4 regions of the Streptomyces sp. NPDC007896 genome follow, and region 2 is predicted to be linked to each of the others. Evidence: riboswitches for the same ligand, from Rfam matches in the RefSeq annotation. Region 2 holds a riboswitch; each other region holds the start of a gene.
What was found. A riboswitch is a leader RNA that binds a small molecule or an ion and turns the genes downstream of it on or off. The one in region 2 is predicted to bind cobalamin.

Region 1 (5,046 bases), on a different contig from region 2:
GCAAGTGGGCGTACGAGGTGAAGGGCGTCGCACCGGACCGGGCGACGATCGTGGTGGCCGCGGACAACTTCCACGGCCGTACGACGACGATCGTGAGCTTCTCGACGGACGAGACGGCCCGCGCCGGATTCGGCCCCTTCACCCCTGGCTTCCGTGTCGTCCCGTACAACGACCTCGCCGCGCTGGAAGCGGCCGTCGACGAGACGACCGCGGCCGTGCTGATCGAGCCCATCCAGGGCGAGGCAGGCGTCGTCATCCCGGACGACGGTTACCTGACCGGTGTCCGCGAGCTGACCCGGCGCGCCGGCTGTCTGTTCATCGCGGACGAGATCCAGTCGGGCCTGGGCCGCACGGGCACCACGCTCGCCGTGGAACACGAGGAGGTCGTCCCCGACCTGCTCCTCCTGGGCAAGGCGCTCGGCGGCGGCATCGTGCCGGTGTCGGCGGTGGTCGGCCGCCGGGACGTGCTCGGGGTGCTGCGGCCCGGTGAGCACGGCTCGACCTTCGGCGGCAATCCGCTGGCCGCGGCGGTCGGCTCCGCGGTCGTCGGACTCCTGGAGACCGGCGAATACCAGAGCAGGGCGGCCGAGTTGGGCGTGGTCCTGCGGGGCGGTCTGACGGCGCTCGTGGGCCGGGGCGTGGAGGGCTTCCGCTCTCGGGGGCTGTGGGCGGGCGTCGACATCGACCCGGCCATCGGCACCGGGCGCGAGATCAGCGAGGGCCTGATGCGCGAGGGAGTTCTGGTCAAGGACACCCACGGATCGACGATCCGACTGGCCCCGCCGCTGACCATCACCGGCGAGGAACTCCAGTCCGCCCTGGGCGCCTTGGAGAAGGTGCTGACACAGGGGGTCTGACACCGGCGCCGGCAGCCGCCGACGCCTTGGTGGGCACGCCGCGCTCCCCTCGCCCGGCCGCACCACCGACGGGCGCCTGCCCCGGAACACCGGGGCAGGCGCCCGCGCCGCTCTGCCATCGACCTGTTGAGGAGTGCAGACAGGCGATCACTCGGCGGCGGGCTCTGCGAGTTGCTCGGCCGCGGTCGTGTTGCCCTGCTCGGCGAGGCGTCGCAGCTCGTCCATGTTGTCCTGCTCCGTGGCGAGTTCGATCAGCTGGTCGGTGGCCGTGACATTGCCGCTGCCCGATAGGCGGCGCAGTTCTTCGAGGTCGCCTTGCTCTGCGGCGAGTTGGATGAGCTCGACGGTTGCGGTGGGGTTGTCCGCGTCCGCGAGGCGGCGCAGTTCGTTCGGGTCGCCGAGTTCGGCGGCGAGTTCGACACGGGTAGGGAACTGGGCTGCGTCCACCCCATGGGCCCGCTGAAGCCGGCCGACCTGATCGGCCTTGACACCGTCGCCTCGATCGCGGAGTCCCTGTACGACGAGTTCAAGGAACCCCTCTACGCGCCGCCCCCGCTGCTCCAGCGGATGGTGGAGGCAGGGCTGCTGGGCCGCAAGACCGGCCGCGGTTTCCACGTGTACGGCCAGGAGTGAGCATCCTGGCGCGACCGGGCCGAGGGGCCCTGACCGCGTGTCCCAGCTCACCGTCCGAATGCCGGACCTGATCCGCCGCGCCGGGTGAGCGCCCCATAGGCTGGTCTGTGCAACTGGTTCGCCCCGTCCGCCAGGCGGGATGCGTCGCAAGAGGGAACCCGGTGGGAATCCGGGACTGCCCCGCAGCGGTGAGTGGGAACGACCGCCGTCATACGCACTGGGTCCGGTGAACAGGACCTGGGAAGCGACGGCTATTAGGTGTCCTCCGTACGGAGGACGTGCCCGCGAGTCCGAAGACCTGCCCGTTGCCCGCGCCCGACCCCTCGTGCGCGGACATCCCGGTGACCTCGTGGGCGGGTCGGCGTACATATCGGGCGGACGACCGCGCTGTGCCGCGTGAGGTCGTTTCCGTCCGGTTCGTCACCCCTTCGCGCCCTCGTCCCGTCCCGGGATCCCAGGGAGATATCTCGCGAAGGAGATTTCCGTGACAGCGAAGTCCGCAGCCGCGGCAGCACGGGCCACCGTGTACGGCTACCCCCGCCAGGGACAGAACCGGGAGCTGAAGAAGGCGATCGAGGGCTACTGGAAGGGCCGCGTCGACGCCGATGCCCTCCGGGCCACCGCCACCGAACTGCGCCGCACCAACTGGCGGCAGCTGGCCGAGACCGGCATCCACGAGGTACCCACCGGCGACTTCTCGTACTACGACCACGTCCTGGACACCAGCGTCATGGTCGGCGCGATCCCCGAACGCCATCGCGCCGCCGTCGAGGCCGACGCGCTGGACGGCTACTTCGCGATGGCGCGCGGCACCCAGGACGCGGCACCGCTGGAGATGACGAAGTGGTTCGACACCAACTACCACTACCTGGTGCCCGAGTTGGGTCCGGACACCGTCTTCACGGCCGACTCCACCAAGCAGGTCGCCGAGTTGGGCCAGGCCCTCGCCCTCGGCCTCACCGCCCGCCCCGTTCTCGTCGGCCCCGTCACCTACCTGCTGCTCGCCAAGCCCGCGCCGGGCGTCGCCGCGGACTTCGACCCGCTGACGCTCCTCGACCGGCTGCTGCCCGTGTACGCCGAAGTCCTCGCCGACCTGCGCACGGCCGGCGCCGAGTGGGTGCAGCTCGACGAACCGGCCCTGGTCCAGGACCGTACGCCCGCCGAGCTGAACGCCGCCGCACGCGCCTACCGCGACCTGGGAGGGCTCGCCGAGCGACCGAAGCTGTTGGCCGCCTCGTACTTCGACCGGCTCGGTGACGCGCTGCCCGTGCTCGCCAAGGCTCCGGTGGAGGGTCTGGCGCTCGATTTCACCGAGGCCGCTGCCGCCAACCTGGACGCGCTCGCCGCCGTGGGCGGCCTGCCCGGCAAGCGCCTGGTCGCCGGTGTCGTCAACGGGCGCAACATCTGGGTCGACGACCTGGAGAAGTCCCTCACCACCCTCGGCACCCTGCTCGGACTCGCCGACCGGGTCGACGTGGCCGCCTCCTGCTCGCTGCTGCACGTCCCGCTCGACGCCACCGCCGAACGCGCCATCGAGCCGCAGATCCTGCGCTGGCTCGCGTTCGCCCGCCAGAAGACCGCCGAGATCGTCACCCTCGCCAAGGGCCTCGGGGGCGGCACCGACACCATCGCGGCCGAACTCGCCGCCAACCGGGCCGACCTGGCCTCCCGCGCCGGCTCGGCGCTCACCCACGACCCGGCGGTACGCGCCCGCACCACCGCCGTCACGGACACCGACGCCCGCCGCGCCCAGCCCTACCCCGAACGGGCCGCCGCCCAGCGCGCCCACCTGCGTCTGCCCCTGCTGCCGACCACCACCATCGGCTCCTTCCCCCAGACCACCGAACTGCGCACCGCGCGGGCCAACGTGCGCGCGGGACGGATCGACAGCGCCGGGTACGAGGAGCGCATCAGGGTCGAGATCGGCGAAGTGATCTCCTTCCAGGAGAAGACCGGCCTCGACGTCCTCGTGCACGGCGAGGCCGAACGCAACGACATGGTCCAGTACTTCGCCGAACAGCTCACCGGCTACCTCGCCACACAGCACGGCTGGGTCCAGTCCTACGGCACCCGTTACGTACGCCCGCCGATCCTGGCCGGCGACATCTCCCGCCCGGAACCGATGACCGTGCGCTGGACGACGTACGCCCAGTCCCTCACCAGCAAGCCGGTCAAGGGCATGCTCACCGGCCCTGTCACCATGCTCGCCTGGTCCTTCGTCCGCGATGACCAGCCCCTCGCCGACACCGCCCGACAGGTCGCCCTCGCCCTGCGCGACGAGGTGAACGACCTTGAGGCGGCCGGGACTTCGGTCATCCAGGTGGACGAACCCGCGCTGCGCGAGACCCTGCCACTGCGCGCCGGCGACCGTCCGGAGTATCTGGCGTGGGCCACCGAGGCGTTCCGCCTCACCACCGCGGGCGTACGGCCGGACACCCAGATCCACACCCACATGTGCTACGCCGAGTTCGGCGACATCGTCCAGGCCATCGACGATCTCGACGCCGACGTCATCAGCCTCGAGGCCGCCCGCTCCCACATGCAGGTCGCCCGCGAACTCGCCGAACACCGCTACCCGCGCGAGGCCGGACCCGGCGTGTACGACATCCACTCCCCACGCGTACCCGGCGCGGAGGAGGCGGCGGCGCTGCTGCGCAAGGGACTTGAGGCCATCCCCGCCGAGCGGCTGTGGGTCAACCCCGACTGCGGCCTGAAGACCCGCGCCTGGCCCGAGACCCGCGCCTCGCTGGAGAACCTGGTCACCGCGGCCCGGACGGTCCGCACGGAGCTGTCCGCGTCCTGAGCCCGTACGGCGGGCCGGGAGAGCGCGCCCAGCGCTTCCCGGCCCGCCGGTGACCCACCACACCACAAGCCCCGCGTCCCCATGGAGCCGTTGGCTCACGGCCGCCAGTACAGCGCGGGGTCGGGGTGGTCGGTGAAGCCGAGTTCGCGGTACAGCGGTTCGCCCTCGGCAGAGGCGTACAGGTCCACTCGGGCGACCTCTCGTTCCCCGAACCAGTCGAGCAGGCCCCGCATGATCGAGCGGCTGTGTCCGCGCCGCCGGTACGCAGGGTCGGTGACCACGCCGATCACATGCCCGATCCGGCCGTTGCGCAGGTGCGGACCGGGCAGCCGCTGCTCGATGGTGGCGATCCCACAAGCGGCCAGGCCACGATCCTCGGCGCCGTCGTCGCCGTCCACCACGAGGATCCGCACGGCATCCGCGGTCAGCTGTTCCTTCAGCACCACGGCCAGGGCGTCCAGCCAGCCGTCGTCCGCCGCCGCGGGGCTGAAGAAGTGACCGCCGAGGTTCTCGAACAGCAGGGCCCGCAGACGTACGAGCTCCACCAGGTCGTACTCCACGGCCTGTCGTACGGCCGGCCCGTTTCCCTTGCGTTGTCCCATGCCGACCAGACTGATGTAATGGCCTTATGCACCTCAACCCTTACGGCGAGGATGCCGTGAACCTGGCCGCCGATCTGGCCAACCGGCGCCCGGCCTGCGCCGAGGAGCTCGCGGACCGCTGCCGCGCCGCCGGGCTGGTGCTGGAGAACCC
Region 2 (5,046 bases):
CACCGCCCGTCACATCGGCGACACCGTGATGGATCTCGTAGCCCTCGACGTGCTCGCCGAGGGCCTCCCCGACGGGCCGGGTCAGGGTCTTCTCGCGTGCGAACCGCACCCGGACGGGCAGGAGTCCGAGTCCGTCGACATGACCGGCGCGCGATTCGACCTCGTCCTCGATGTGCTCGCCGAGGACCTGGAATCCGCCGCAGATGCCCAGTACGGGCCGCCCCTCGGCGGCTCTTCGCAGGATGGCGTCCGCGAGTCCGCGCTCGCGCAGCCACTCCAGCGCCTTCACCGTCCCCCGAGTCCCGGGGACGACGACGAGGTCGGCGTCGGCCAGTTCCTCGGCCCGGTCCACGAACCGCACCACGACACCCGGCTCGGCGGCCAGCGCGTCCACGTCCGTGAAGTTGGACATCAGCGGGATCGCGCAGACGGCGACGCGCAGCACGTCCTCGCCGACGGGGGAGGTCACTTGGGACTCCCGGACCGCTCCCCGCAGCGACACCCGCAGCCCGTCCTCCTCGTCGATGCCGAGGCCGTGCCGGAACGGCAGGACGCCGTACGTACGCCGCCCGGTGAGGCCGTGGAGCATGTCGAGCCCCGGCTCCAGCAGGGAGACGTCCCCTCTGAACTTGTTGACGAGGAACCCGGCGACGAACTCCTGGTCCTCGCGCGACAGCAGCGCGACCGTCCCGAAGAACGAGGCGAACACACCCCCTCGGTCGATGTCGCCGACGACGAGCACGGGCAGCCGCGCATTGCGGGCGATCCCCATGTTCACGATGTCGGTCCGCCGCAGATTGATCTCGGCAGGACTGCCGGCTCCCTCACAGATCACCGCGTCATACGTGCCCCGCAACTCGGCGAGGCAGTCCAGCACGGTGGTGAGGAGGGCTTCCTGCCGCCCGCCGTGGTAGCCACGGGCGGTCATCTCGCCCACGGGCCTGCCCATGAGGACGACCTGACTGCTCCGGTCGCTGCCCGGCTTGAGCAGCACGGGGTTCATGAGCGCGGTCGGCTCCACCCGGGCGGCCTGCGCCTGCATGGCCTGGGCGCGCCCGATCTCGGCGCCCTCGCGCGTCACGAACGAGTTCAGGGACATGTTCTGCGCCTTGAAGGGCGCGACCTTGACGCCGTGGCGCACCAGCCACCGGCAGATCCCGGCGGTCACGACGCTCTTGCCCGCGTCGGAGGTGGTTCCGGCGACGAGCAGCCCGCCGCTCATGACGTACGCCCCTTCCTGAGAAGCCTCTGTACGAGCAGCCGCCCGCCGGCACTCACGCCGAGGGCGAGCCAGCCGACACGCCGTGACAGCCGTACGGCCCGTTCGATGTCGTCGACCTGCACGGCGCGCCCGGCGCCGTTGAGTTCGGGCCGGTGCTCGACGCGGCCGCCGTAGGAGAGGGTGCCGCCCAGACGCACCCCGAGCGCCCCCGCGAACGAGGCCTCCACGGGCCCGGCGTTGGGGCTCGGATGCTTGACGGCGTCGGCGCGCCAGGCTCGCAGGGCCCCTCGGGGACTGTCACCCGCGAGGGCTGCGAGCACGGCGGTGAGACGAGCCCCCGGCCACCCGGCGACGTCGTCGAGCCGAGCCGAGGCCCACCCGTACCGCCGGTACCTGGGCGACCTGTGACCGACCATCGCGTCAAGGGTGTTGACGGCCCGAAAGCCCACGAGCCCCGGGACTCCGCCCACGGCCCCCCACACCAGGGCGCCCACCACGGCGTCGGAGGTGTTCTCGGCGACGGACTCGACGACGGCGCGCGCGATGCCGTCGGCGCCGAGGGCCTGGGGATCGCGCCCGCACAGATGCGGCAGCCGCTCCCGGGCCGTCTCGATCTCCCCGTCCGCGAGGGCGTCACCGATCGCCCGGGCCTCCCGCCCGAGCGTGGTGCCCCCGACGACGGCCCAGGTGGCGGCGGCCGTCAGCGCGAGGGACGCGGCACGTGAGGGGCGTGCGGCACGGGAAGCGACGGCGGCGAGTCCGGCGGCACCGCCCACACACACGGCGGTCTGCAGCGCGCCCCACCCGCGGTGGTCCCGCCACAGCACCCGCTCCACGGCGCCCGCGCTCCGCCCGAACGCGGCGACCGGATGCCCCCGGCGGGGATCGCCGAGCAGCAGGTCACCGAGGAGTCCGGCGGCGGCGCCGTACGCGAAGACGCGATCGGCACGCACGGGGTCAGCCGACCGTCAGGTCGGGTGGAACCGTCGCTCGCAGGGCACTTGGGCAGCCGCGCATGGCGTTATGTCCTCACTCAGGGTGTCCACGCCCTGGTTCGACGAGACCGGCGGGGAGAGTTCCTGGCTCCCGGGGAGTTCCTTCCCCGGTCACAGTGGCGGGACCGCGCCGGATTCACACCGGCTTCCTCTTCTGTCGCCGTACTTGGCTCCGGCAGTCCACCACGGGTTGGAAGACCCGTCAACTTGCTGTTGACCTGCGCGGGGAGAGTGTGCGAAGGCCCACATACAGGTGGGGTGCGGGACGGTGATCCGTCCCGCACCCCACGCGAAGTGGTGCCCGTTTTGCGCTACTTGCCGACGATCAGGAAGATGCCGTACGCCACCGCCGCGGCGCACGCCGCGAAGCAGACGTACGCGCCGGTGACCGCGAGGGTCGCGGAGCCGCCCTGGGCGGACGCGGACTCGCGCTTGGAGAGGCCGACGATGCCGAGGGTGAAGAGGCCGACAAGGCCGACGGTGGTCACGAGGCTGACTCCGAAGACGGAGCCGAGGGCTGCCCAGTCGATGTGCATGCTGTTCTGTCCTTACACCGTGGCCGGGCGGGTGGGCTCCGCGTCCGGGGACGGGATGGTGGTCTTCAGGTCGCCGGACAGGTCGCCGGTGACGGGGCCCGCGGGCGGCGGGGTGACGGCGGCGATCGCGGCGGTGACGACGCCCGCGGGCTCGGCGTCGACGTCGTTGACGTTGTCGACGGTGACCGGCTGGCGGCGGGAGAGCTTCCAGATGGTGCCGGCGCCGGCGACGAGCAGCGCGCCGGTGAGGACGATGCCCCAGGTGCCCTGCTTGGTCAGGAACTCGGCGGAGGCGCCGGCCAGACCGGCGGCCGGCAGGGTCAGGCCCCAGGCGACGAACATCCGGGTCGCGGTCGACCAGCGGACCACGCCGCCCTTGCGGCCGATGCCCGAGCCCATCACGGCGCCGGAGCAGACCTGGGTGGTGGAGAGGGAGAAGCCGATGTGCGAGGAGGCCAGGATGGCCGTCGCGGCGCTGGTCTGGGCGGCGAAGCCCTGCGGCGGCGCGAGGTCCGTGAGGCCCTTGCCCATGGTGCGGATGATGCGCCAGCCGCCCAGGTAGGTGCCGAGCGCGATGGCCGTACCGGCCGAGACGATGACCCACAGCGGGGGGTTCGAGCCCGGGGCGATGACGCCGCCGGTGACCAGCGCGAGGGTGATGATGCCCATCGTCTTCTGGGCGTCGTTCGTGCCGTGCGCCAGGGAGACCAGGCCGGCGGAGGCGATCTGGCCGGCGCGGTAGCCCTTGGCGGTCGCCTTCTCGTCGGCGCGGTTGCCGATCCGGTACGTCAGCCGGGTGGCCAGCATCGCGGCGAGTCCGGCCACGATGGGCGCGGCGACCGCGGGGATCAGCACCTTGGTGACGACGGTCGAGCCGTTCACCGACGACCAGCCGGCCGACATGACCGCGGCGCCGATCAGGCCGCCGAACAGTGCGTGGGAGGAACTGGAGGGCAGACCCAGAAGCCAGGTCAGCAGATTCCAGAGGATGGCGCCGACGAGCGCCGCGAAGATCACTTGGACGCGTATGCCCTCTTCGTTGATGATCCCGCCGGAGATCGTCTTGGCGACCTCCACGGAGAGGAACGCGCCGACCAGGTTCAGCACGGCGGACATGGCCACCGCCGTCTTGGGCTTCAGAGCGCCGGTCGAGATGGTGGTCGCCATCGCGTTGGCAGTGTCGTGGAAACCGTTCGTGAAATCGAACACGAGAGCGGTGACGATCACGATTCCGAGGAGGAGCGTGATGTGTTCCATTTACCCAGGCTTCTGTTTGGCGTCAGTGGCAGGTGGACCGTAGGCAACCTGAGTGAACGGAAGATGAACTGGGGCGGGCGCTGGGGTGTCTCAAACGGTGGACCGCCCCTCCGCTTGTGATGACCAGTGTGCGGGAGTGGCGGCCCGATGACTTACCAGATGTTCGAACGGAGGCGGAATTTCGGGTTCCGGCGGGGGGTGTTCGAGGGCTTCTAGCCGGTGGCGAACTGCTTGAGCCGGGTCATGGATCCGTTGAAGAGATTCTGGTCACCCGGGAGCGTGCCGCTGTTGTCGTACTGCCAGAACGTCCACGTCGACCAGCCGGCCGGCAACGCGCCCGTGTCCGCGGAGTCGTAGCGGGCGAGCCACAGGGCGTGGTTCTCGGCGAAGGCGCCGCTGCCGCCGGTGCAGGTGTTCCACCAGTGGGTGGTCGTGTAGATGACCGGACGGCGGCCGGTCTCCCGTTCGAGTTCGTCGCTGAACGCCTGGATCCAGCTCACGATCCTGGCCTTGCTCAGGCCGTAGCACTTGTGCTTCTTGTCGTACGGGTTGTACTCCATGTCGAGTGCGGGCGGCAGTGTCCAGCCGTCCGCGCGCCAGGCACCGCCGTTGCGAACGAAGTACGCGGCCTGGGTGGCGCCGGACGACTTGTCCGGCACCGCGAAGTGGTAGGCGCCGCGCAGGATCCCCGCGTCGCGCGCCCCGTCGTACTGCCGGGCGAAGTACGGATTGCGGTACGTGTGGGACTCGGTCGCCTTCACATAGACGAACCGGGCGCCCTTCGCCTTCGCGCTCTGCCAGTCGACGTTCTTCTGGTGCGAGGAGACGTCGTGGCCCTTGGGTTTGGCCGCCGCGGCGACTTGGGCCCCGGCGAGGACGGTCCCCGCGGCGGTGAGCGCCGCCACGGCGGCCGCCGCCGCGAGGACGCGGGCACGACGAAGGAGTGGTTTGTGGTCACGAGCCATGTTTCCCCCCGGAATGGCGACGTGCGTGACAAATCCTCCAGAGGCTATTGGAAGATCGTTGAAAGCCCGTC
Region 3 (5,046 bases), 680 kb from region 2:
ACAGAAGAGCGTCGGCACTACGACAGTTCCGGGCACCTTTCGACGAGATGCGATCAACTCCCTGTTGGTGAGGGTGCGGCGGTCGATGTTCGGAGATCGTCGGGTGATGGGCACGAAGGAGCAGGGGCGGCGAGATCGCCGGGAACACCAAGAAGACCGAGGACGTCAAGAACAGCGGGAGCGGCGGGCGCTGCTCGCGCCGCTCGTCACCTGTCTGCTGATCGCCGTGCCGGATCTGCTCTTCGACCAGGTACCGCCGCTCATCACCCTGCTGCTCATCGGCCCGCTGCTGGCCAGCGCCCGGCTCGGCGTCCGGCACACCGTGCTGGTGTGCTGCTGGTCGGCGGTCCTGGGCCTGGCCATGGGGATCGGCAACGACGCGGTGCCGAGCACCGGCTTCGGCATCCGCTGGGGCGGGCTCCTCGTCGGCTGCGCGCTCACCGTGTACGCGGCCCGGCAGCGCGACCGCCTCCGCGACCGGCTGGCGCGGGCCCGCGAGGTGGCCCGGGTCACCCAGACGGCGATCCTGCGGCCCATCTCCCGCACCTTCGACGGCACCCGGGTCTGTACCCGGTACCACAGCGCCTCCCACGAATCGACCGTCGGTGGCGACCTGTACGACGTCGCGGTGACGCCGTACGGCCTGCGGGTCCTCGTCGGTGACGTACGCGGCCACGGCGTCGACGGGCTCCGGCTGACCGCCGACACCATCACGGCCTTCCGTGAACTCGCCTACACCGCACCGGACCTGGTGACCCTCACCGCCGAGCTCGACGCCCGCCTGACCCCCGAGCTGGGCCCCGAGGACTTCGTCACCGCGGTGCTCGCCGAGTTCGCGCCCGGCGAGGTGCGGCTCGTCAACTGCGGCCATCCGCCCCCGCTGCGCTCCGGCCACCGCATCGAACTCCTCGAACCCCTCGTCCCCACCCCGCCGTTGGGCCTCGGTCCCGACCCGCGCCAGTACCGCGTACGGCTCCAGCCCGGCGACCGGCTGCTCCTCTACACCGACGGCCTCACCGAGGCCCGTGACCCGCAGGGCGCCCCGTTCCCCCTCCTCGGCGAGGCGACGCTCGCCCTGCGCGAGCCGCTCCCCGACGAGGCTCTGCGGTCCCTGCACGCCCGCCTGCTCGCCCACACCGGCACCGCCCTCGCCGACGATCTCGCCCTGGTCCTGTGCCAGCCCACGGAGGCAACGATTCCGGCACCCGTGCCGTGACCGACGGAACTACTACCGGGCGAGTACGTGGCGGGCGAGGCGGGCTCGGGACGGGGCCAGTTCGGTGTCGAGGGCGTGCTGTCGTTCGTCGTCCGTGACCACCGCGGCGGCCACGGCGGGCCTGGCGAGCAGGCAGGCCCGGCGCAGGTGCGTCGGTGGGTGGGTGGAGTCGACGCTGTGTCCGCGCAGGATTCCGACGCGGCGCTGGCGCTCGTACTCGTGCTCGGGGATCGAGTCCACGTGAGCGGCCAACTGGTCCCACAGATCGCGCCACGGCTCGCGACGCTCCGCGTCCTGGGCCCGGATCACCTGGCCGACGTTGGACATGCGGAGCAGCAGGGTCTCCGCCGAGTCGGTCACGAGGAGGCGGTCCATGAGTGCCACGGCGGCTTCGCTGGAACCGGCCCGGGCCGCGGCGGCGTCGGCCAGGTACTCGGCGCGCTGCTTCGCGCGCATCGTCAGCTGGTCGAGCAGCATCAGCAGGCCCTGGGCGGCTCCGTAGGGCAGCAGATAGAGCACGTTGAGCGCCATCTCGGGGACGGTGGGGTGAGAGATCGGGCGCATCAGGTAGCGCCATGTGGCGAGGGACTGGAGCGCGTTGGCGATGACCAGTCCCTGCCGGGTGTCCCCGTTGGCGTAGTGACCGAGTTCGTGTCCGAGCAGCGCGATCCGCTGTTGCGGGGTGGTGATCTCCCAGAGTCCGAGCCCGATGGTCAGCAGGCGACGTCGGCGCACTCCGTAGGTGGTCACGCTCGCGTTGACGTCGGTCGTCAGGGCGATGGCGTGGACCCCGGTCGTACCGACGACGGAGGCGATCTCGTCGACCAGGGCGAACAGCTGGGGCGCCTCGGCCCGGTGCAGCACGGGCGCGTCGTCCGGCAGCCGTCCGAAGCGGGGCCGAAGGAGCCAGGCCAGCAGCAGAAGGATCACTCCGACCACCGGCAGAGCGGTGCCCCAGCCGAGTATCACCAGCAGGATCCCCGTTCCGAGCAGGGCGATCGTGGCGCCGTGGATGGCCAGCGCGACGGCGTACGCCAGGACAGCGGCCGTATCGCGGCGCGGACGCGGATCGCCGTCGGCCGACACCTCGGCCAGCAGTGCCTCCCCGTGCTGTCGGGCCAGCGACCGCCGCAGTCCCTCCAGCCGCCCCGATCTCTCTTCCGGCTCGCCGGGATCCACATTCCATCCGCAGGCCGCACACCACGCCGTGAACCGCGGGTCGGTGCGCACCTCAGTGCTGCATTCCGGGCACGACTGAGCTTTCTCGTCCACAGTGCCGCGCATCTTCGTGTCCCCCCTGGACCCCGGTTCCCCCCAGGGACCGGCGAATGTCGACGTGTTCGAACAGAGCACATCGAGAGCGCAGCATAGGCCCGCGAGTCGGCGCTCGCAGCCACTCCTCAGGCGATTCCTACGGGCCGGTACAGTAAGCAGGTCGTCATCACACCCGTACGCGGAGAAGCCGGTGCAATTCCGGCGCTGACCCGCAACCGTGAGCCACCCACAAACGTGGCAAGCCGGATCGCCTCGTCCGGGACGTGACCGGCTCGTGCCACCGGCAGCCCGTCGGTGGCCGGCACCGTCGAGGGATACGGGGCCGGAGCCGCTCGGGGCCAAGCCTGCGCCCGGTGCTGCCCGGCTTCCGCAGGGAGAGTCATGATTGTTCGCCGCAGCGCCGCGGTACTGGCCGCCACCGTAGTGATCGGTACGGCCCTGGCCCCGGCCGCCGTGGCCGAAGGCGCCTCGCCTTCGCCTGCCCCGGCGATACCCTCCGGCCTCTACGGCACCACCGACCCCACCTACGACGGTGTCTGGCGGCAGTCCCTCGCGCTGCTCGCCCAGCACACCGTCGGTGTGAAGCCCGCGGCGAAGGCCGTCGACTGGCTGGCCGGGCAGCAGTGCGCGAACGGGGCGTTCGCGGCGTACCGCGCCGACGCGTCGGCGAAGTGCGACGCCAAGACGATGGTCGACACCAACAGCACCTCGGCGGCCGTGCAGGCCCTCGCCGCGCTCGGCGGCCACGGCGGCGAGACGGGCAAGGCCGTCGCATGGTTGGAGTCCGTACAGAACAAGGACGGCGGCTGGGGCTACACCGCGGGCGGCGCGAGCGACGCGAACTCCACGTCCGTGGTGATCGGGGCGCTGGCGGCGGTGGGCAAGAAGCCGAACGATGTCTCCAAGGGCGGCAAGTCGCCGTACGACGCACTCTCGAAGCTGTCGATCCCGTGCGGCGGGGCCGACGGGGGCGCGTTCGCCTACCAGCCGGACAAGAAGGGCAAGCTCGCGGCCAACGCGGACGCGACGGCGGCGGCCGTGGTCGGAGCCCTGGGCAAGGGCCTCGCCGGTGAGCCCCTGAAGCCCGTGGCCGACCCCCTCTCCTGCAAGGCCGCCACCAGCGCCGAACAGACGGCCCGGAACGGCGCCGCGTACCTCGTCAAGGCACTCGCCAAGGACCAGCACCTCACGTCGGTGATGCCCGGCGCCAAGAACCAGCCCGACTACGGCAACACGGCGGACGCGGTCGTCGCGCTCGCGACCGCCGGGCACGGCGACAAGGCGGCCGACGCGATGCGCTGGCTGGAGGCCCACTCCGCGCAGTGGGCCGAGCAGAGCGGACCCGCCGCGTACGCGCAGCTCGTCCTCGCCGCCGACGCGGCGACGTTCGACCCGCGCGACTTCGGCGGCCGGGACCTCGTCAAGCAGCTCAACGCCACCGGCCCCGCGCCCGCGTCCCTCCCGGCCGAGCCCACGGCCTCCGCGTCCGCCGCGGAAGCCGCGAAGAAGAAGGACGACAGCGGCGTCAGCGTCTGGTGGATCATCGGCGTCGGTCTCGTCGGCGGCATCGGCATCGGCTTCCTGATCAGCGCCCGGAACAAGAAGCAGCAGCCGTGAGCCGCCGTCGGACGTGCGCACTGGTCCTGTCCCTGCTCCTGCTCGTACTCGGCGGCGCGGGACAGGCCCAGGCCGTCGGCTACCGCTACTGGTCGTTCTGGGACCTGACCGGCGGGAAGTGGACGTACGCGACGCAGGGCCCGTCGACCGCGCGGCCGTCCGACGGCGACGTACAGGGCTTCCGATTCGCGGTGAGCGCGGACTCGCAGGACGCCTCCAAGCCGCGCGGCGACGCCGACTTCGCGTCCATCTGCGCGAAGACGCCCGCCCAGGCGGGCCACAAGCGGGTGGCCCTCGTCATCGACTCCGGCACGACCGCGGACGCCCCGGGCGGCGAGACGCCGCCCGCTCCGCGGACGGTCTGTGCCCGCGTCCCCGCCGACGCGACCACGGCCGAGGCGCTCGCGACGGTCGCCAAGCCCCTCCGGTACGACACCAACGCCCTCCTGTGCGCCATCGCGGGCTACCCCGGAACGGGCTGCGGCGACCAGGTCGCGACGTCACACACTGCGCCTTCCGCCACCTCGAAAGCCAACGCCAAGGACAACGCCAAGGACAACGCCAAGGACAACGCCAAGGCCGACGCCAAGTCCGAGCCGGACCGGCACGGCCCGTCGCTGGGCCTGCTCGCGGGAGTCGTCGCGGTCGCCGCGCTCGGCGGGGCGGCGGTCTGGCAGACCCGCCGCCGCCGGCCCTGAGTACGGCGACCGACGATGACACGCGCGCCGAAGGCACACCGTTCCAACGCCCTCCCCCCAGGAGCCTGGTGGATCTGGGCCCTGGGCCTGGGAACCGCCGCCTCCCGCACCACCAACCCCCTCCTGCTCGCCCTCCTCATAGCCGTGGCCGGCTATGTGGTGGCCGCCCGCCGGACCGACGCCCCCTGGGCCCGCTCCTACACCGCGTTCGTCAGACTCGGTATCGCCGTCCTCGGAATC
Region 4 (5,046 bases), on a different contig from region 2:
ACGGCCGGGTCGCGGTTGGCGCCCGCCAGGGAGACGGTGACCAGTTCACCCCGGCGGATCGTTGCCTGGCCGAGGACGGTGTCACGGGTGGCGTACCGGTCCACGACCGCCGCTCCGGGTTCGAGGCGCAGCGATTCCTCGATCGCGCCGTCCAGCAGGTCGACGTCATCGCGGACAAGGGCGAGTTGGCCGGGGTGTCGCAGCAGGTGCAGCAGCGCGTTGGTGATCATCGCCTCGGTGGTCTCTATCCCTCCGAACATCAGCACCGCGGCGTTGGACGCCACTTCTGGCAGCGCCAGCCGCTCGGCGGCGGCGCCCAGGAGCGAAGTCGCGCCCCGGCCGGCGACGGTGGCTTCGACAGCGGCCCGTAGCCGCGCGTACGCCTCGGCGCCCGCGGGTGCCGCCTCGTGTCCGGCGGTGATGTCCGAGACCGACCGCACGATGGAGTCGTACCAGGAGAGCACCGTGTCCGCGGTGGTGCCGACCAGCCCGAGCGCCTCGGTCACGACGGCGACGGCGAGCGGGCCGGCGAAGGCACGTCGCAGTTCGACGGCGCCCGCCGGTTCCAGCGCGGTGATGAGCCGGTCGGTCTCCCGCTCGATGAACGAGGCGAAGCCGTCGCGTACTTCCCTGGGGCGGAAGGGAGCGGAGAAGGGCTCCCGGTGGCGGGCGTGCTCGTCTCCGTCCAGGGACAGCATGCTCGGGCCGACGACCTGCGCGGTGGAGAACCGGGGGTCGTCGACGGTGAAGGTCACGGGGTCCCGCATCACGTTCAGCGCGAGATCGCGACGGGTCACCAGCCAGCCGTCCAGCTCGGGCAGCCAGGAAACGGGCTCATGCGCACGGAGCCGGGCCAGTCGCGGATGCGGATCCGCGGCGAGTTCGGCGAGCGTGGTCGCGGCACCGAGCGGGAAGGAGCCGACGGCGCTCATCGCAAGCCCTGGCCGGGCACGGGGAATTGGATCACAGCCAAGGCTAACAATCGTGCTGAAGGCGAGGCCGATGGGGGCGTGATAATTTGCCGAGGCCAGTCAAGGGAATCCGGTGTGAATCCGGAGCTGACGCGCAGCGGTAAGGGTGACGGGCGGGGCAACACGAAGCCACTGGACGGCGGTCGTACGTGACCGGAGTCCGGGAAGGCGCCTCGTCCGGACGATCCCGAGTCCGAAGACCTGCTGGCGGACCGTACGAACGGGCCCCGCGACTGGGCCCTCGACGCCAGAGGATGTCACGTGCCCGTTGCGCGCCCAGCCCGCCGCTGTGCCCTGCTCCTGTCCGGAGCCCTGTTGCTGACCGCTTGTGGCGGCGGCTCGTCCGCCGACGGAAGCAAGTCGCCGAAATCCACCGGTGCGGTGTCGCTCGACAACTGCGGCCGGAAGGTGGCGATCGCCTCCGCGCCGAAGCGGGCCGTGTCCCTGAACCAGGGCACCACCGAGATCATGCTGTCCCTCGGCCTCGCCGACCGCATGGTGGGCACCGCCACCTGGACCGACCCGGTCATGAAGGGCTTGGCGAAGGCCAACGGGAAGGTGCCCCGACTCGCGGACGACGCCCCTTCCTTCGAGAAGGTCCTCGACGCCGAACCCGACTTCGTCGCCGCCTCCTTCGCCTCCACACTGGCCAAGGGCGGTGTGGCTCCGCGCGAGAAGTTCGAGGAACTGGGCGTGCCCACCTACCTGTCCCCCGCCGACTGCGAGGGCAAGGACAACAGCGGTGACGGCGACGGAGTGCGCACCGAGCCGCTGACCATGGATGCGGTCTACGGCGAAGTGGGCGACCTGGCCGAGGTCTTCGGCGTCGAGGAGCGCGGCGCCAAGCTCGTCGCGGACCTCAAGGCACGGGTGGCGAAGGCCACCGACGGGATCGACGCGTCCGACACCACGGTCCTCTACTGGTTCGCCAACCAGGAGGCCCCGTACATGGCGGGCTGCTGCGGTGCGCCCGGCATCATCACCAACGCCCTCGGCGCGAAGAACGTCTTCGCCGACACGAAGCAGGAATGGCCCCAGATCAACTGGGAGACCGTCGCCGACCGCGATCCCGACGTCCTGGTGATCGGTGACCTCACCCGCAGGTCGCAGACCGCCGAGACCGCCGCGAAGAAGATCGAGTTCCTGGAGACCAATCCGGCCACCAAGAACATGGACGCGGTGAAGAACAAACGGTACGTGCTGCTCAGCGGGCAGGCGATGAACCCGACCATCCGCACGGTCGAAGGTGTCGAGAAGGTGGCCGCGGCGCTGCGCGAGTACGGGCTCGCCGGGTGACCACCGCCGCCATGACCGCCGTGGTGCGTACGGCGGCCGGGCTCGCCGTGCTCGTCGCGTCCGTGGCGGTGGCCATCACCATCGGCCCCGCGGACATAGGCGTCGGGGAGGTCTGGTCCGCGGTGGCCTCCCACCTCGGGGGCAGAGCTCCGGAACTGACCCCGATCCGCGACGGCATCGTGTGGAACCTGCGGCTCCCGCGCACCCTGCTCGCCGCGGTCTGCGGCGCCGGGCTCGCGGTGTGCGGGGCGGTCATGCAGTCCCTGCTGCGCAACCCGCTCGCCGACCCCTTCGTCCTCGGCGTCTCCTCCGGGGCCTCGACCGGGGCCGTCGTGGTCGTGGTGCTGGGCGCCGACGGTGGAGTGCTGTCCGTCTCCGGGGGCGCCTTCGTGGGCGCGCTGTGCTCCTTCGCCCTGGTGCTGCTGCTCAGCCACACCGTCGGCGGCACGACCGATCGGGTGGTGCTCGCCGGGGTCGCCGCCATGCAGCTGTTCTCCGCACTCACCTCCCTCGTGGTGATGACGGCGGCCGACGCCGAGACCACCCGCGGTGTCCTGTTCTGGCTGCTGGGCTCACTCGGCGGAGCGGACTGGACCGACGTATGGCTGTGCGCGGCCGTCCTCGCGATCGTCCTGCTGGTCTGCCTCGGACACGCGCGCACACTCGACGCCTTCGCGTTCGGGCCGGAAGCCGCGGCCTCCCTCGGTGTCTCCGTGGCCCGTACCCGGCTGGTGCTCCTGTGCGTCACGGCGCTGCTGACCGCCGCACTCGTCAGCGTGGCCGGCGCGATCGGCTTCGTCGGCCTCGTCCTGCCGCACGCCGCACGCGCGCTCGGGGGCCCCGGACACGCCCGGCTGCTGCCGGTGACCGCGCTCGCCGGGGCGGTCTTCCTGGTCTGGGCCGACACCGTGACCCGTACCGCACTCGACCCGCAGGAGGTGCCGGTGGGTGTGGTCACCTCGCTGATCGGCGTGCCCGGCTTCGTGCTGATCCTGTACCGCACCCGAAGGGTGACCCGATGACGCTCGGTGCCGACCGTGTCTCCCGCACCGCCGCCGGGCGGCTGATCCTGGACGGCGTCGACCTGACGCCCCTTCCTGGATCCATCACGGGTCTGCTCGGCCCCAACGGCTCCGGCAAGTCCACCCTGCTGCGTCTGCTCGCCGGTGTCCTGACTCCCGCCTCCGGCGTCGTCACCCTCGACGGGCATCCGCTCGGCGACCTCGGCCGCCGGGCCGTCGCCCGGCGCGTCGCCGTCGTCGAACAGCAGGTCGACACCCAGGTCGACCTGACCGTGCTCGACGTCGTACGTCTTGGCCGCATCCCTCACCGGCGCGCCTGGTCGCCCTCGACTCCGGCCGACGAGAGGGCCGTTCGCACCGCGCTGGAGCGTACGGACCCGACCGACAAGGCCGACCGCTCCTGGCACACGCTCTCGGGCGGCGAACGCCAGCGCGTCCAGATCGCCCGCGCGCTCGCCCAGGAACCACGCGAACTCCTCCTCGACGAACCCACCAACCACCTCGACATCCAGCACCAGCTCGACCTGCTGGCCCTGATCGCGGAACTCCGCGTCACCAGCGTCGTCGCCCTGCACGACCTCAACCTCGCCGCCATGTACTGCGAGCGGATCGTCGTCCTCGGGCAGGGCCGGGTCGTCGCCTGCGGCACCCCGGCAAAGACGCTCACCGAGGCCCTGATCGCCGACGTCTACGGCGTACGAGCCATCGTCACCGTCACGAGCGAAGGCACTGTCGACCGCCCCCACATACGGTTTCTGGGAACACTCCCCGACCGCTGAGGCCATCAGGACAAGGTCGCCCTCCTCGCTCCACGGCACCGGCACTGTCCGCGATCCGTGTGATGCCGTAGTACGAACACGGCCTGTTGATCAAGACCACCCCTGGGAGGTCAAGGTCACAGCCGCGTCCTCTGCTGCTCACCTGCGGATCTGGCCTAACATCCGAGCATGACGGTCCTGCCTGACGACGGGCTCTCGCTGGCCGCCGAGTTCCCTGACGCGACCCATGAGCAGTGGCAACGCCTGGTTGAAGGCGTCCTGCGAAAGTCGGGCAAGGAAGTCTCGGGCGCAGCAGCGGAAGACGCCCTGTCCACCACGCTGGAGGACGGGCTTCGCGCCCGGCCCCTGTACACCGCGGACGACTCCGCGCCCGATCCCGGCCTGCCCGGTTTCGCTCCCTTCGTACGGGGCGGGCGCCCCGAGGGCAACACCCTCGGCGGCTGGGACGTACGCCAGCAGCACACGGCCGCCGACGGCGCGGCGGTCCTCGCGGACCTGGAGAACGGCGTCACCTCGCTCTGGCTGGTCGCCGGTGCGGGCGGCATCGCGGTGTCCTCGCTCGACCGCGTCCTCGACGGCGTCTATCTCGACCTGGCGCCCGTCGTCCTCGACGCGGGACGTGAAGTCGAGCCCGCCGCACGCGAGTTGCTACGGCTCTACCAGGAGCGCGGGGTCGCCAAGGAGGCGGCGCGCGGCAACCTGGGAGCCGACCCGCTGGGCCACGAGGCCCGTACGGGAGACGGCGGGTTCGACTTCGCGCCCGTCGCCGCTCTCGCGGGGCTGTGCGCCGAGGAGTACCCGGGGCTGCGGGCGCTGACCGTGGACGCGCTGCCGTACCACGAGGCCGGCGGCTCGGCCGCGCAGGAGCTGGGCGCCTCGCTGGCGACCGGTGTCGCCTATCTGCGGCAGTTGACCGAGGCCGGGCTGAGTGTCGAACAGGCCTGCGGGCAGCTGGAGTTCCGGTACGCGGCCACCGCC

Region 1: linked by a shared signal. The riboswitch ahead of metE (5-methyltetrahydropteroyltriglutamate--homocysteine S-methyltransferase) and the one ahead of ACFZDJ_RS00375 (cobalamin biosynthesis protein) in region 2 are both predicted to bind cobalamin.
Region 3: linked by a shared signal. The riboswitch ahead of ACFZDJ_RS03460 (prenyltransferase/squalene oxidase repeat-containing protein) and the one ahead of ACFZDJ_RS00375 (cobalamin biosynthesis protein) in region 2 are both predicted to bind cobalamin.
Region 4: linked by a shared signal. The riboswitch ahead of ACFZDJ_RS37110 (ABC transporter substrate-binding protein) and the one ahead of ACFZDJ_RS00375 (cobalamin biosynthesis protein) in region 2 are both predicted to bind cobalamin.

Annotation. Positions count from the first base shown of each region.
Region 1 covers NZ_JBIBKX010000003.1:334,207-339,252, reverse strand. Annotated here, with positions in the region: gene rocD (ornithine--oxo-acid transaminase) at 1-857, shown strand, start outside; gene ACFZDJ_RS12775 (hypothetical protein) at 1,005-1,304, opposite strand; partial or broken gene ACFZDJ_RS12770 (3-hydroxyacyl-CoA dehydrogenase family protein) at 1,245-1,490, shown strand; cobalamin riboswitch at 1,588-1,811, shown strand; gene metE (5-methyltetrahydropteroyltriglutamate--homocysteine S-methyltransferase) at 1,975-4,293, shown strand; gene ACFZDJ_RS12760 (GNAT family N-acetyltransferase) at 4,389-4,895, opposite strand; gene ACFZDJ_RS12755 (CGNR zinc finger domain-containing protein) at 4,922-5,046, shown strand, end outside.
Region 2 covers NZ_JBIBKX010000001.1:70,091-75,136, reverse strand. Annotated here, with positions in the region: gene ACFZDJ_RS00380 (cobyric acid synthase) at 1-1,222, opposite strand, end outside; gene ACFZDJ_RS00375 (cobalamin biosynthesis protein) at 1,219-2,175, opposite strand; cobalamin riboswitch at 2,275-2,417, opposite strand; gene ACFZDJ_RS00370 (hypothetical protein) at 2,529-2,753, opposite strand; gene ACFZDJ_RS00365 (inorganic phosphate transporter) at 2,766-4,010, opposite strand; gene ACFZDJ_RS00360 (GH25 family lysozyme) at 4,223-4,975, opposite strand.
Region 3 covers NZ_JBIBKX010000001.1:751,151-756,196, forward strand. Annotated here, with positions in the region: gene ACFZDJ_RS03450 (SpoIIE family protein phosphatase) at 107-1,216, shown strand; gene ACFZDJ_RS03455 (M48 family metalloprotease) at 1,229-2,395, opposite strand; cobalamin riboswitch at 2,632-2,761, shown strand; gene ACFZDJ_RS03460 (prenyltransferase/squalene oxidase repeat-containing protein) at 2,873-4,108, shown strand; gene ACFZDJ_RS03465 (SCO2322 family protein) at 4,105-4,806, shown strand; gene ACFZDJ_RS03470 (CbiQ family ECF transporter T component) at 4,822-5,046, shown strand, end outside.
Region 4 covers NZ_JBIBKX010000014.1:104,897-109,942, forward strand. Annotated here, with positions in the region: gene ACFZDJ_RS37105 (cytochrome P450) at 1-932, opposite strand, end outside; cobalamin riboswitch at 1,012-1,195, shown strand; gene ACFZDJ_RS37110 (ABC transporter substrate-binding protein) at 1,233-2,267, shown strand; gene ACFZDJ_RS37115 (iron chelate uptake ABC transporter family permease subunit) at 2,279-3,289, shown strand; gene ACFZDJ_RS37120 (ATP-binding cassette domain-containing protein) at 3,286-4,068, shown strand; gene ACFZDJ_RS37125 (methylmalonyl-CoA mutase family protein) at 4,237-5,046, shown strand, end outside.